3 regions of the Methylobacterium sp. FW102-HT35C08 genome follow, and region 2 is predicted to be linked to each of the others. Evidence: predicted binding sites of a transcription regulator. Region 2 holds the regulator's gene; each other region holds the start of a gene.
The links. Region 2 encodes LexA, which represses DNA repair genes until DNA is damaged. Its sites were predicted from a motif close to TGTTCNNNNTGTGTTCNG; they were not measured.

Region 1: parE (DNA topoisomerase IV subunit B) is a predicted target of LexA. The motif match lies at 1,295-1,312, and genes of this name have one in related genera.
Region 3: AC3WSN_RS01855 (LexA family protein) is a predicted target of LexA. The motif match lies at 1,204-1,221, and genes of this name have one in related genera.

Annotation. Positions count from the first base shown of each region.
Region 1 is NZ_JBYTCL010000002.1:867,064-870,333, reverse strand. It holds gene topA (type I DNA topoisomerase) at 1-679, shown strand, start outside; gene AC3WSN_RS04270 (hypothetical protein) at 861-1,049, opposite strand; gene parE (DNA topoisomerase IV subunit B) at 1,407-3,270, shown strand, end outside.
Region 2 is NZ_JBYTCL010000002.1:2,042,033-2,045,302, reverse strand. It holds gene AC3WSN_RS09700 (ComEC/Rec2 family competence protein) at 1-916, shown strand, start outside; gene lexA (transcriptional repressor LexA) at 910-1,632, opposite strand; gene AC3WSN_RS09690 (hypothetical protein) at 1,869-2,339, shown strand; gene AC3WSN_RS09685 (hypothetical protein) at 2,358-2,573, opposite strand; gene AC3WSN_RS09680 (NRAMP family divalent metal transporter) at 2,719-3,270, shown strand, end outside.
Region 3 is NZ_JBYTCL010000002.1:357,329-360,598, reverse strand. It holds gene AC3WSN_RS01860 (Y-family DNA polymerase) at 1-737, opposite strand, end outside; gene AC3WSN_RS01855 (LexA family protein) at 734-1,186, opposite strand; partial or broken gene AC3WSN_RS01850 (hypothetical protein) at 1,396-1,608, shown strand; gene AC3WSN_RS01845 (Ros/MucR family transcriptional regulator) at 2,008-2,445, shown strand; gene AC3WSN_RS01840 (hypothetical protein) at 3,076-3,213, shown strand.

The DNA.
Region 1 (3,270 bases), 1.2 Mb from region 2:
CCCGGTGACGCTCCGCGACGGCCGGTTCGGGCCGTTCCTGCAGCTCGGCGAGGCCTCCACCGAGAAGGGCGCCGAGAAGCCGAAGCGCTCGTCGCTGCCGAAGGGGCTCAGCCCCTCGGATGTGGATCTGAACAAGGCGCTGGCGCTGCTGTCGCTGCCCCGCGAGGTGGCGCGCCACCCTGAGACCGGCGAGCCGATCGTGGCCAATCTCGGCCGGTTCGGGCCCTACGTGCAGCACGGGAAGACCTACGCCAATCTCGGCAAGGATGACGACGTGCTGGAGATCGGCGGCAACCGCGCCATCGACCTGATCGTCGCCAAGGAGCAGGGCGGCGGGCGCGGTCGCCCGGCCGCCGATCCGGGCCGGCCGCTCGGCAAGGATGAGACGAGCGGACGCGACCTCGTGGTCAAGGCCGGCAAGTACGGCCCTTACGTCACGGACGGCGAGGTGAACGCCACGCTGCCGAAGACGATGGCCGCCGAGGCGCTGACGCTGGACGAGGCGATCGCCCTGGTGAACGCCAAGCGTGCCGCAGGCGGTGGCAAGCCAGCCAAGCGCGGGGCGGTCCGGAAGAGTTCGGCGCGCAAGGCGAGCGGCGACAAGCCGGCGGCGAAGAAGACCGCCACCAAGAAGCCGGCGGCCAAGAAGGCGGCTGCGAAGAAGTCGAGCGCGGGCTGAGAAGGCTCGCTAACCGGGCTCGAAAGGCCCGGTCCTTGCGAGCGGAGCGAAGGAATCCAGGTCGCCCCGAGTTTGTCGAGCGTGGCGCCGACTGGGTTGCCTCGCTCCGCTTGCAACGACGTGGGTGAGGCAGAGGCAGCGTTGCCGCCCTCTCACCGCGGGCTGCGGTCAGCGATCGGGATCAGACCAGGTAGGTGATCGTCGCCGCGACCGCGGTCGCGAAGGTCGCCAAGGTGATCGTGGTGGCGTTGACCAGCGCGCGGGCGGGCGGCACGCCGGCCGCGTCGTCATCGCAACCGAAGGCAGCACCGGCCGCGTGCTCGAAGCGGATCAACGTGAGGCGGCGGGCCTCGATCGCGGCGTCGCTCATGGACTGCGGCTCCCTGACCACGGTCAAGATTATCTCCGCCATCAACGTCGATTGTCCCGTTCTGTTCCGGTGCAGGCTGTGGAAGCCGGACGGGGCGGTCACGAGAAAGCCTTAACCCATTGTTGTGCAACGTCGTGATGACAGACGGCCCTGCCGGTCGAGGCATCGGCGCCGTTCCGGCCCTCGCTCGCGGCAGCGCAGCATGCGATGATGCGCGCGCGTCGCCGCAGGGCGAACGGCTTTGATGTTTACGGTTTGTTCCGCTATCATGCGGGGATGAAGGCGCATGCTCCACGACCCAAGACCCGTCTGCGCGAAGTCGAGCCGGCCGATGCGCCGCGCCCGCGGAGGCCGCGCGTGAGCGATCCGGCGCGGGACCTGTTCGGGCCGGGCAAGGGCCCGGCCGCCCGGCCGCCCGAGCCGCGGCGGCGCCTGGACGCCTCGGCCTCCGTGGCGACGCTCGCGGCCGCCGAGCCGGAGGGCGGCTACACCGCCTCCGACATCGAGGTGCTGGAAGGCCTGGAGCCGGTCCGGCGCCGGCCCGGCATGTATATCGGCGGCACCGACGAGCGGGCCCTGCACCACCTCTTCGCCGAGGTGATCGACAACTCGATGGACGAGGCGGTCGCCGGCCATGCCAGCTTCATCGAGGTCGAGCTGGAGGAATCCGGCGCCCTCGTGGTGACCGACAACGGCCGCGGCATCCCGGTCGACCCGCACCCGAAATTCCCCGGCAAGTCGGCGCTCGAGGTCATCATGACCACGCTGCACGCCGGCGGTAAGTTCGACTCGAAGGTCTACGAGACCTCGGGCGGCCTGCACGGCGTCGGCATCTCGGTGGTGAACGCGCTCTCCGACCTGCTCGAGGTCGAGGTGGCGCGCAACCAGACCCTCTACCGCCAGACCTTCTCGCGCGGTCATGCGCAGGGCGCGCTGGAGCTCGTCGGCCGGGTCCAGAACCGCCGCGGCACCCGGGTCCGCTTCCATCCCGATGCCCAGATTTTCGGATCGCTGAAGTTCGACCCGCGCCGCCTGTTCAAGATGGCGCGCTCGAAGGCCTACCTGTTCGGCGGCGTCGAGATCCGCTGGCGCTGCGCCCCTGCCCTCCTCGAAGGGCTGGCGGACGTGCCTGCGGAAGCCGTGCATCGTTTCCCCGACGGGTTGCGCGACTATCTCGCCCGGGACATCGACGGCAAGGAGCTCGTCACCGACGCGATGTTCTCCGGCAAGATCACCAAGCCGGGCTCGCACGGGTCGCTCGAATGGGCGGTGGCCTGGATGGTCGCCGAGGACGGGTTCTCGCACTCCTACTGCAACACCATCCCGACGCCCGAGGGCGGCACCCACGAGGCCGGTCTGCGCGTCGCCCTGCTCCGCGGCCTGCGCGAGCACGCCGAGCGGGTGAACCAGGCCAAGCGCATGACGGCGGTGACCACCGACGACGTCATGGCGACCTGCGCGTCGATGCTCTCGGTGTTCATCCGCGAGCCGGAGTTCCAGGGCCAGACCAAGGACAAGCTCGCCACCGTGGAGGCCCAGCGCATCGTCGAGACGGCGGTGCGCGATGCCTTCGACCATTGGCTCGCCGCCTCCCCGGCCCAGGCCAACAAGGTGCTCGACTGGGTGATCGACCGGGCCGAGGAGCGCCTGCGCCGCCGCCAGGAGAAGGAGGTCGCCCGCAAGAGCGCGACCCGCAAGCTGCGCCTGCCCGGCAAGCTCGCCGATTGCTCGGCGGCCGGCACCGCGGGCTCGGAGATCTTCATCGTCGAGGGTGATTCCGCCGGCGGCTCGGCCAAGCAGGCTCGGGACCGGGCGACCCAGGCGATCCTGCCGCTCCGCGGCAAGATCCTGAACGTCGCCTCGGCCTCGCGCGACAAGCTCGGCGCCAACCAGCTGATCTCGGATCTCACCCTGGCGCTCGGCTGCGGCACCGGCGCGGCCTTCCGCGAGACGGATCTCCGCTACGACAAGGTGATCATCATGACGGACGCCGACGTCGACGGCGCCCACATCGCCTCGCTGCTGATCACCTTCTTCTACCGCCAGATGCCGAGGCTGATCGACCGCGGTCACCTCTACCTCGCGATCCCGCCGCTCTACCGGCTGCAGCAGGGCTCGAAGGTCGCGTATGCCCGGGACGACGCGGATCGCGAGCGGATCGTCAAGACGGTGTTCAAGGGCGGCAAGGTCGAGATCGGGCGGTTCAAGGGCCTCGGCGAGA
Region 2 (3,270 bases):
CCAGACAATCCAGCCGTTCGGGCTGATCGGCAATGCGCTGACGCTGCCTCTGGTCTCCCTGGTGGTGATGCCCTCCGCGGTGATCGGGATCCTCGCCTATCCGTTGGCTCTCGACCGGCCGATCTGGTGGCTCATGGGGCAGGCAGTCGGCGGTATGCTGGCGATCTCCGAATGGATCGCCGGGTTCGAGCGGGCAACGCTGGTGCTGCCGGCGTTCGGAACCGGGGCGCTGGGACTGCTCACGGCCGGGCTGCTGCTGGCGACGCTCCCGGTCTCGCGGCTGCGCTGGCTCGCCCTACCGCCGCTCCTGCTCGGCCTCGGCCTCGCGGCCCTGCCGGAGCGCTACGATCTCTACATCGACCGGCAGGGCGGAGGCGCCGCGGTGCGGGGTCCCGACGGGCGCCTTTCGGCGCTCGGAAATCCCTCCGGCTTCGTCCTGGAACAATGGCTGAAGGCGGACGGCGATAACCGCACACCCGAGCAGCGGAGCCGCCCGTCCGCGGGCGGGCGCTGCGACCGGCTCGGCTGCACCGCGATTCTGCCGAACGGCCGGGCGGTCGCCCTGGTTCGCGACTGGCGCGCCTTCCCGGAGGATTGCGCCCGGGCCACCGTGCTGATCACGGGCCTTGCGGCGCCCCCGACCTGCACGGGCCCGCTGGTCATCGACCGCGGCTTCCTCGCCAGTCACGGAGCCGTGGCCCTGCGCGCCGAAGCGGGCGGCTTCGCGATACAGGGCGCCCGGACCGATCAGCGGACGGTCCCCTGGCGGGCCCGCGCGGTGCCCCGCCCCGCCGCCGCTGCGCGGACCGGGACGGATCCTCCTGCGGACGCCTCCGGAGGGATGGCCGCGTCGGAGAGCGATCCGACAGGCGCCAACCCGGCTCCGGACGACGCGCCGGCCGCCCCGCTTCAGTAGCGGCGGACGAGGCTGACGAGCCGACCCTGGATCTGGACCCTGTCGGGACCGAGGACGCGGGTCTCGTAGGCCGGGTTGGCGGCTTCCAGGGCGATCGAGGAGCCGCGGCGGCGCAGGCGCTTGAGCGTCGCCTCCTCGTCGTCGATCAGGGCCACGATGATGTCGCCGGTGTTGGCGGTGTCCTGCTTGCGGATCACCACGAGGTCGCCGTCGAGGATGCCGGCCTCCACCATCGAGTCGCCGCGCACCTCCAGGGCGTAGTGCTCGCCGCCGGCCAGGAAGTCGGGCGAGAGGGTGATGGCGTGGCTCTGGTTCTGGATCGCCGAGACCGGTGTACCGGCCGCGATCCGGCCCATGACGGGGATCGACACGGCGCGGCCGGCCTCGTCGATCATGCGGGCATTGGCGGGCAGCGGCGGCTGCTTGGACTTGCCGCCCTCGACCACGCTCGGCGTGAAGCGGCGCGGCTCCGCCGGCGCCGCGGCAGCCGGGGACGTCAGGCTCTCGGGAATGCGGATCACCTCGATGGCCCGCGCCCGGTTCGGAAGGCGCCGCAGGAAGCCGCGCTCCTCCAGAGCCGTGATCAGACGATGGATGCCCGATTTCGACTTGAGATCGAGCGCATCCTTCATCTCGTCGAAGGAGGGGGGAACGCCGCATTCCTGCATGCGACTCTGGATGAATCGCAGGAGGTCCAGCTGCTTGCGCGTGAGCATCGAAGGGGGCCTCGCGGCTTGGCGGACCGCCTCGGGACGGTCTCGGAAACAAATCACGAACAGGTTAAACGTTCCGCAAGTGTTCCGCAAGCGTTATACGGCCACGCTTCTGCTGGCGCCGCGCTCCGAGGCAGAAACGAATTGACGGCGCAAGCGGAGCCGTTTCAATGCACCCACACGCCGCCGGACAGGGCGGCGGAGCCGGGGCGGGCTGAGATCGGGCTGGGATGACGAGGATGCGACGACCCGCGGCTCTGCTGCCTCCCGCCTTGACGGCCGTGACTCTGGCCTCCCTCGCTTTGGCGCTCGCGGGCTGCACCACGGGGTTCTCGTACATCTCCCGCAACTACGTCGCGCTCACCCCGCAGGTGGTCACGATCGGCTGCAAGGAGCCCTATGAGGTCTACGACAACCGGCAGTTGCGCCGGATGCTCATCGTCTCCAATGCCCTGCGTGAATATGCCGGCTGCAACCTGAGCGAGGTCCGGATCGATCCCGAGCCGGCGGCGACCCGGGTGAATCGCTTCCGCACCGCCGCCCGCACCTATCTCGACGAGACTGTGCGGGAAGATTGCCGGATCACCGGCGAGACCGTGTTCGATCCGCTGAAGACCGAGTTCGCCTACGCGTGCGACGCGCCGATCGAGAAGCGGGGCACGGTGGTGCCGCGCCTTCCGGGCCGCAACCCGGGCCTCGGCCCGCGCTGATCCGTCGGCGGCGGGCTCTCAAACGCCCGGCTTCGGAAAAGTCCGTTCCGCCGCATCTCCGGCGGCGGCCAGCAGCGCGCGGGCAAAGGCCCGAGCCTCCGCCCGGTCGAGCACGATCGCGGCGGTGACCGGACCTCCGCCCAGGTCGGACAGGGCGAGTTCCAGACGCACCCCATCGGGCACGGCGCTCGCCTGAAGGCTCCAGCCGGAGCTTCGATCCGCGCTCTCCACCATCTCACGTTACTCCCGCCTGCCCGGGAAAACGCCGCAGGCGCCCGCCGGAACCGGCCGTGCCCGGGCCTGTTCCCGAGCCGTGCCAAGCGCTTCCCTGCCTCGCCTGAACGCGTTCCTCAAGACCGCGGGCCCCGGACTCGTCGTGATGCTCGCCGACACGGATGTCGGCAGCCTGATCACGGCGGCCCAGAGCGGCGCACGCTGGGGCTACTCGCTGCTGCTCCTGCAGATCCTGCTGGTGCCGATTCTCTACGTCGTTCAGGAGCTGACGGTGCGGCTCGGCACCGCCACCGGCCGCGGCCACGGCGAGCTGATCCGGGCGCATTACGGGCCGGTCTGGGCCTGGATCTCCTACGGCGGCCTCGTGGTGGCCGGGATCGGCGCCATCGTGACGGAATTCTCCGGCATTGCCGGCATCGGCGACCTGTTCAGGGTGCCCCGGCTCGTGAGCCTCGGACTGCCAGCGGTCCTGCTGCTCGCGCTGGTCTTTACCGGGAGCTACCGGCGGGTCGAGGTGGTGGCGATCGTCGTCGGCCTGTTCGAGCTGGTCTTCATCGGCCTCGCCATCGCGGCGCGGCCGAACGTGGCCGAGATCGTCGCCTCCTTCGGGCACATGCCGCTCGGGGACGGCCAGTACCGGGTACTGATCGCCGCCAATATCGGCGCGGTGATCATGCCGTGGATGATCTTCTACCAG
Region 3 (3,270 bases), 1.7 Mb from region 2:
AGCCCGCGCAGCTCGTGAATGATGCGCTCGCCTACCACCGTCAGGCCCTTGCGCACCGGTCGCGGGTCGAGGTCGCGCAGGTCCGCCACGCTCTCGACGCCCATCGCCTGGAGCTTCGCCAGCGAGGCCCGGCCGATGCCCCAGACCTCGGCGACGTCGATCCGGCACAGCCAGTGCGCGTAGGCCATTGGGTCGGTCAGGTCGCACACGCCAGCGAGATCCGGCACCGTCTTGGCGATGTGGTTGGCGAGCTTGGCGAGCGTCTTGGTCGGACCGATGCCGACGCAGGTCGGGATTCCCGTCCAGGCGCGGACCGTAGCGCGCAGGTCGCGGGCGAGTTCGACCCGGAGCGCCGGCGCCACGTCCGACAGGTTCAGGAAGCTCTCGTCGATCGAGTAGATCTCCACCTGCGGGCTGAACTGCCGGTAGACCGTGTTGGTGCGCCCAGACATGTCGCCGTAGAGCGTGTAGTTCGACGAGAACACCCGCACGCCCTGGACCCGGCACAGGTCGCGGATCTTGAAGTACGGGTCGCCCATCTGGATGCCGAGCGCCTTGGCCTCAGCGGTGCGGGCGATGGCGCAACCGTCGTTGTTCGAGAGCACGATGACCGGCACCGCGGCGAGCCTGGGGTCGAATACGCGCTCGCACGAGCAGTAGAAGCTGTTGCCGTCGATCAGCGCCACGGCGCGGCCGCCGCCGATCCGGTCGCGCAGGCGCGCCTCGGGCCCGCTCACGACAGCTGCCCGCGGGCGACGTGCCAGCGGATCGAGAAGCGGACCACGCCCCAGATCGCGCCCTCGCCGAACTCATCGACCGCGAACGCCGGCAGGTCCGGGTTGCAGAAGGCCAGCCGCGCGATGTTGCCGTCGATCACGAGGCGCTTGCAGCTCATCTGGCCGTCGATCGCCGCGACCACGACGCTGCCGTGGCCGGCCTTGAGGCTGCGGTCGACGCAGGCGAGGTCGCGGTCGTAGATGCCGGCGCCCTCCATGGACGAGCCACTGATCCGCCACAGGAAGGTGGCGGGCGGGTTCGGCACGAGCCAGCGCGGCAGCTCGAGCGCGCCTTCGAGGAAGTCGTCGGCCGGCGACGGGAAGCCGGCGCACAGGGCCTGCCCGATCACCGGCACGCGGACCGCGTCGGGGCTCTGGACCAGCAGTTCGTCGATCCGGTTGAGGTGCACCCTGCGCTCCGTCATGCTAGAACGAAGACAGAACAAATCGGAGATGCAGGGTCGGTTCAATGCGTTCGTCGCCGACGCGAAAACGCGCCGTGGACGGATGTGGACAGGGTCGAGAAAAGCAAACGGCGGCAGCGCGTTGCGCCGACCGTCAGCGAGGACGGGCGGACATGGCGATGAAGACGGCGTTCGTAGTGTAGCCGGTCAAGCCGCTGCGGAAGCGGTTGCGGCCCGCCCGGCAGGAGCCGGCGCAGACCGAGAGCGTGGCGGTGAAGAAAGCCGAGAACCTGGCCGAGCGGATGCCCAGCGCTGTGGCGCTGAAGGTGGTGGCCGACGACGAGACGGGCTAGCTGGAAGGCATCACGATCCTTGACCAGTGGGGCGAGATCCCGGACGATGTCGCCGAGAGCCTGCAGGGCGGCTGACGATCAGCGACGCGCGTCCAGCAGGCTCATGAAATAGCAACCGCCTCCTTCGACCTGCTGATCGCTACGAAGAAGCAGCACGCGGCCGAGGATGAGGCAGAGTTCCATCGCGTCGACCAAGCTGAAGATCACTGGTCGGCTTGTGGGAGGCATGCCCAAGGACGCGATTCAGCAGCGTTCGACCGAGGCTCGCGAGCGCGCAATCGTCACGGCACATGGGCGGCCGAGCCGAGTGTGTCGGGCGATCGTCCCGCTCCAAAGCAGCCAAGCAGCGTCATTATTCCCGCTTCGGCGGTGCAAAATCATTATAACCGGCCGACAGCGTAACTCAAATTTTGAGTTGCCTTCCGTTAGCGATAGTCATAGCTTGCGAGCCAGAATTCGGCGGGGTGAAGCAAAGTGACTACGGGAACACCAGACCGCACGTCGGACCTGATCGAAATAGCCGGCGGGATCGTTTCCGCATACGTCTCGCGGAATCCGGTCCCGGCGGCTGAGCTTCCGAAGCTAATTCACAGCGTTCATACCGCGATTGCGGGACTAGCCTCTGGCGGCATATCTGACGCGCCTGCCTCGACTTACGAGATCCAGAAGCCAAGCGCACTCCAGATTCGCAAGTCGGTCCGGGATGACGGCATCACGAGCTTCATCGACGGCAGGACCTATAAGACGCTCAAGCGCCATCTCTCAGCCAAGGGGCTCGACCCGCACAGCTACCGTGAACGGTTCGGACTACCCAGCGATTACCCGATGGTGGCCCCGAGCTACGCCGAGAAGCGCTCGGCCCTGGCTAGGGCGATCGGGCTTGGCGTGCCGGGTGCGCGCCGGTCAGCTTAGAAGCGCCGCGAGATCGCCGGCCCAACACAGGCGGGCCGCCGAGCCGCTGACTTCAGATCGTCACTCGTGTCACCACGACTCCAGCGTCTCGGACGAGGCGTTGGAGCGACGCGCATCGGATGGCCGAAGGTATCGGCCCAACTCAGCGGAATGATCTCGGCGCAGGGCATTTCGATAGCGGCTGCTGCGGCGGCCTTTGAGCGGCGAAGATTAGCAGCGCCGATCCAGCGGGCCACTCAGTGTTCAGGTCCGCGGCGCAAGGCCGGTGATCGTTCAGGCTTGGACCAGCGCTGTGCAGAGCGGACGTGGTCGCGCTTACCTGAAGACATGAGCGAGGCCCCCTATCGGGCTGTCGAAGACTGTTTTTAACAATGTGACCAGCTGAGTCGCATCCTCCTTTTGGGTGAGATGCCGAAGGATGCCGGGTTTGGCTGGCCAAGACGCCAGCGTCGTCCTTTGTAGCGCGATGCCTGAGAGCGAGCCTGTGCTGCCGAGGATGGCGGCCGGCGGTTACCGGGACGAGACCGAGCATGCTACGCCGGCGGCCTGCCCCGTTGGCTGCACTTCGTTCTTGGCTTCCTCACGCTGATCGCGCTCGCTGTGGCCGTTGTCCGCGCAGGACTCCGCAACATGCCGGGCGGGGATAGTGCGTGGTTCTGGCGCTGGAGCTACGAAGCCTTGGTCCTGATGCTGGCCGCCGCTTTCGTGACCTTCGTCGTTCTGCTCACCCGGAAGGGGAAGGCTGCTCGGATCGACGAGGAGCCTTGATGCCGCCGAGTCCCCGGCAGCGCCCGGGAAAGCCCGCGCCGGCGGACTTGGAAGCTC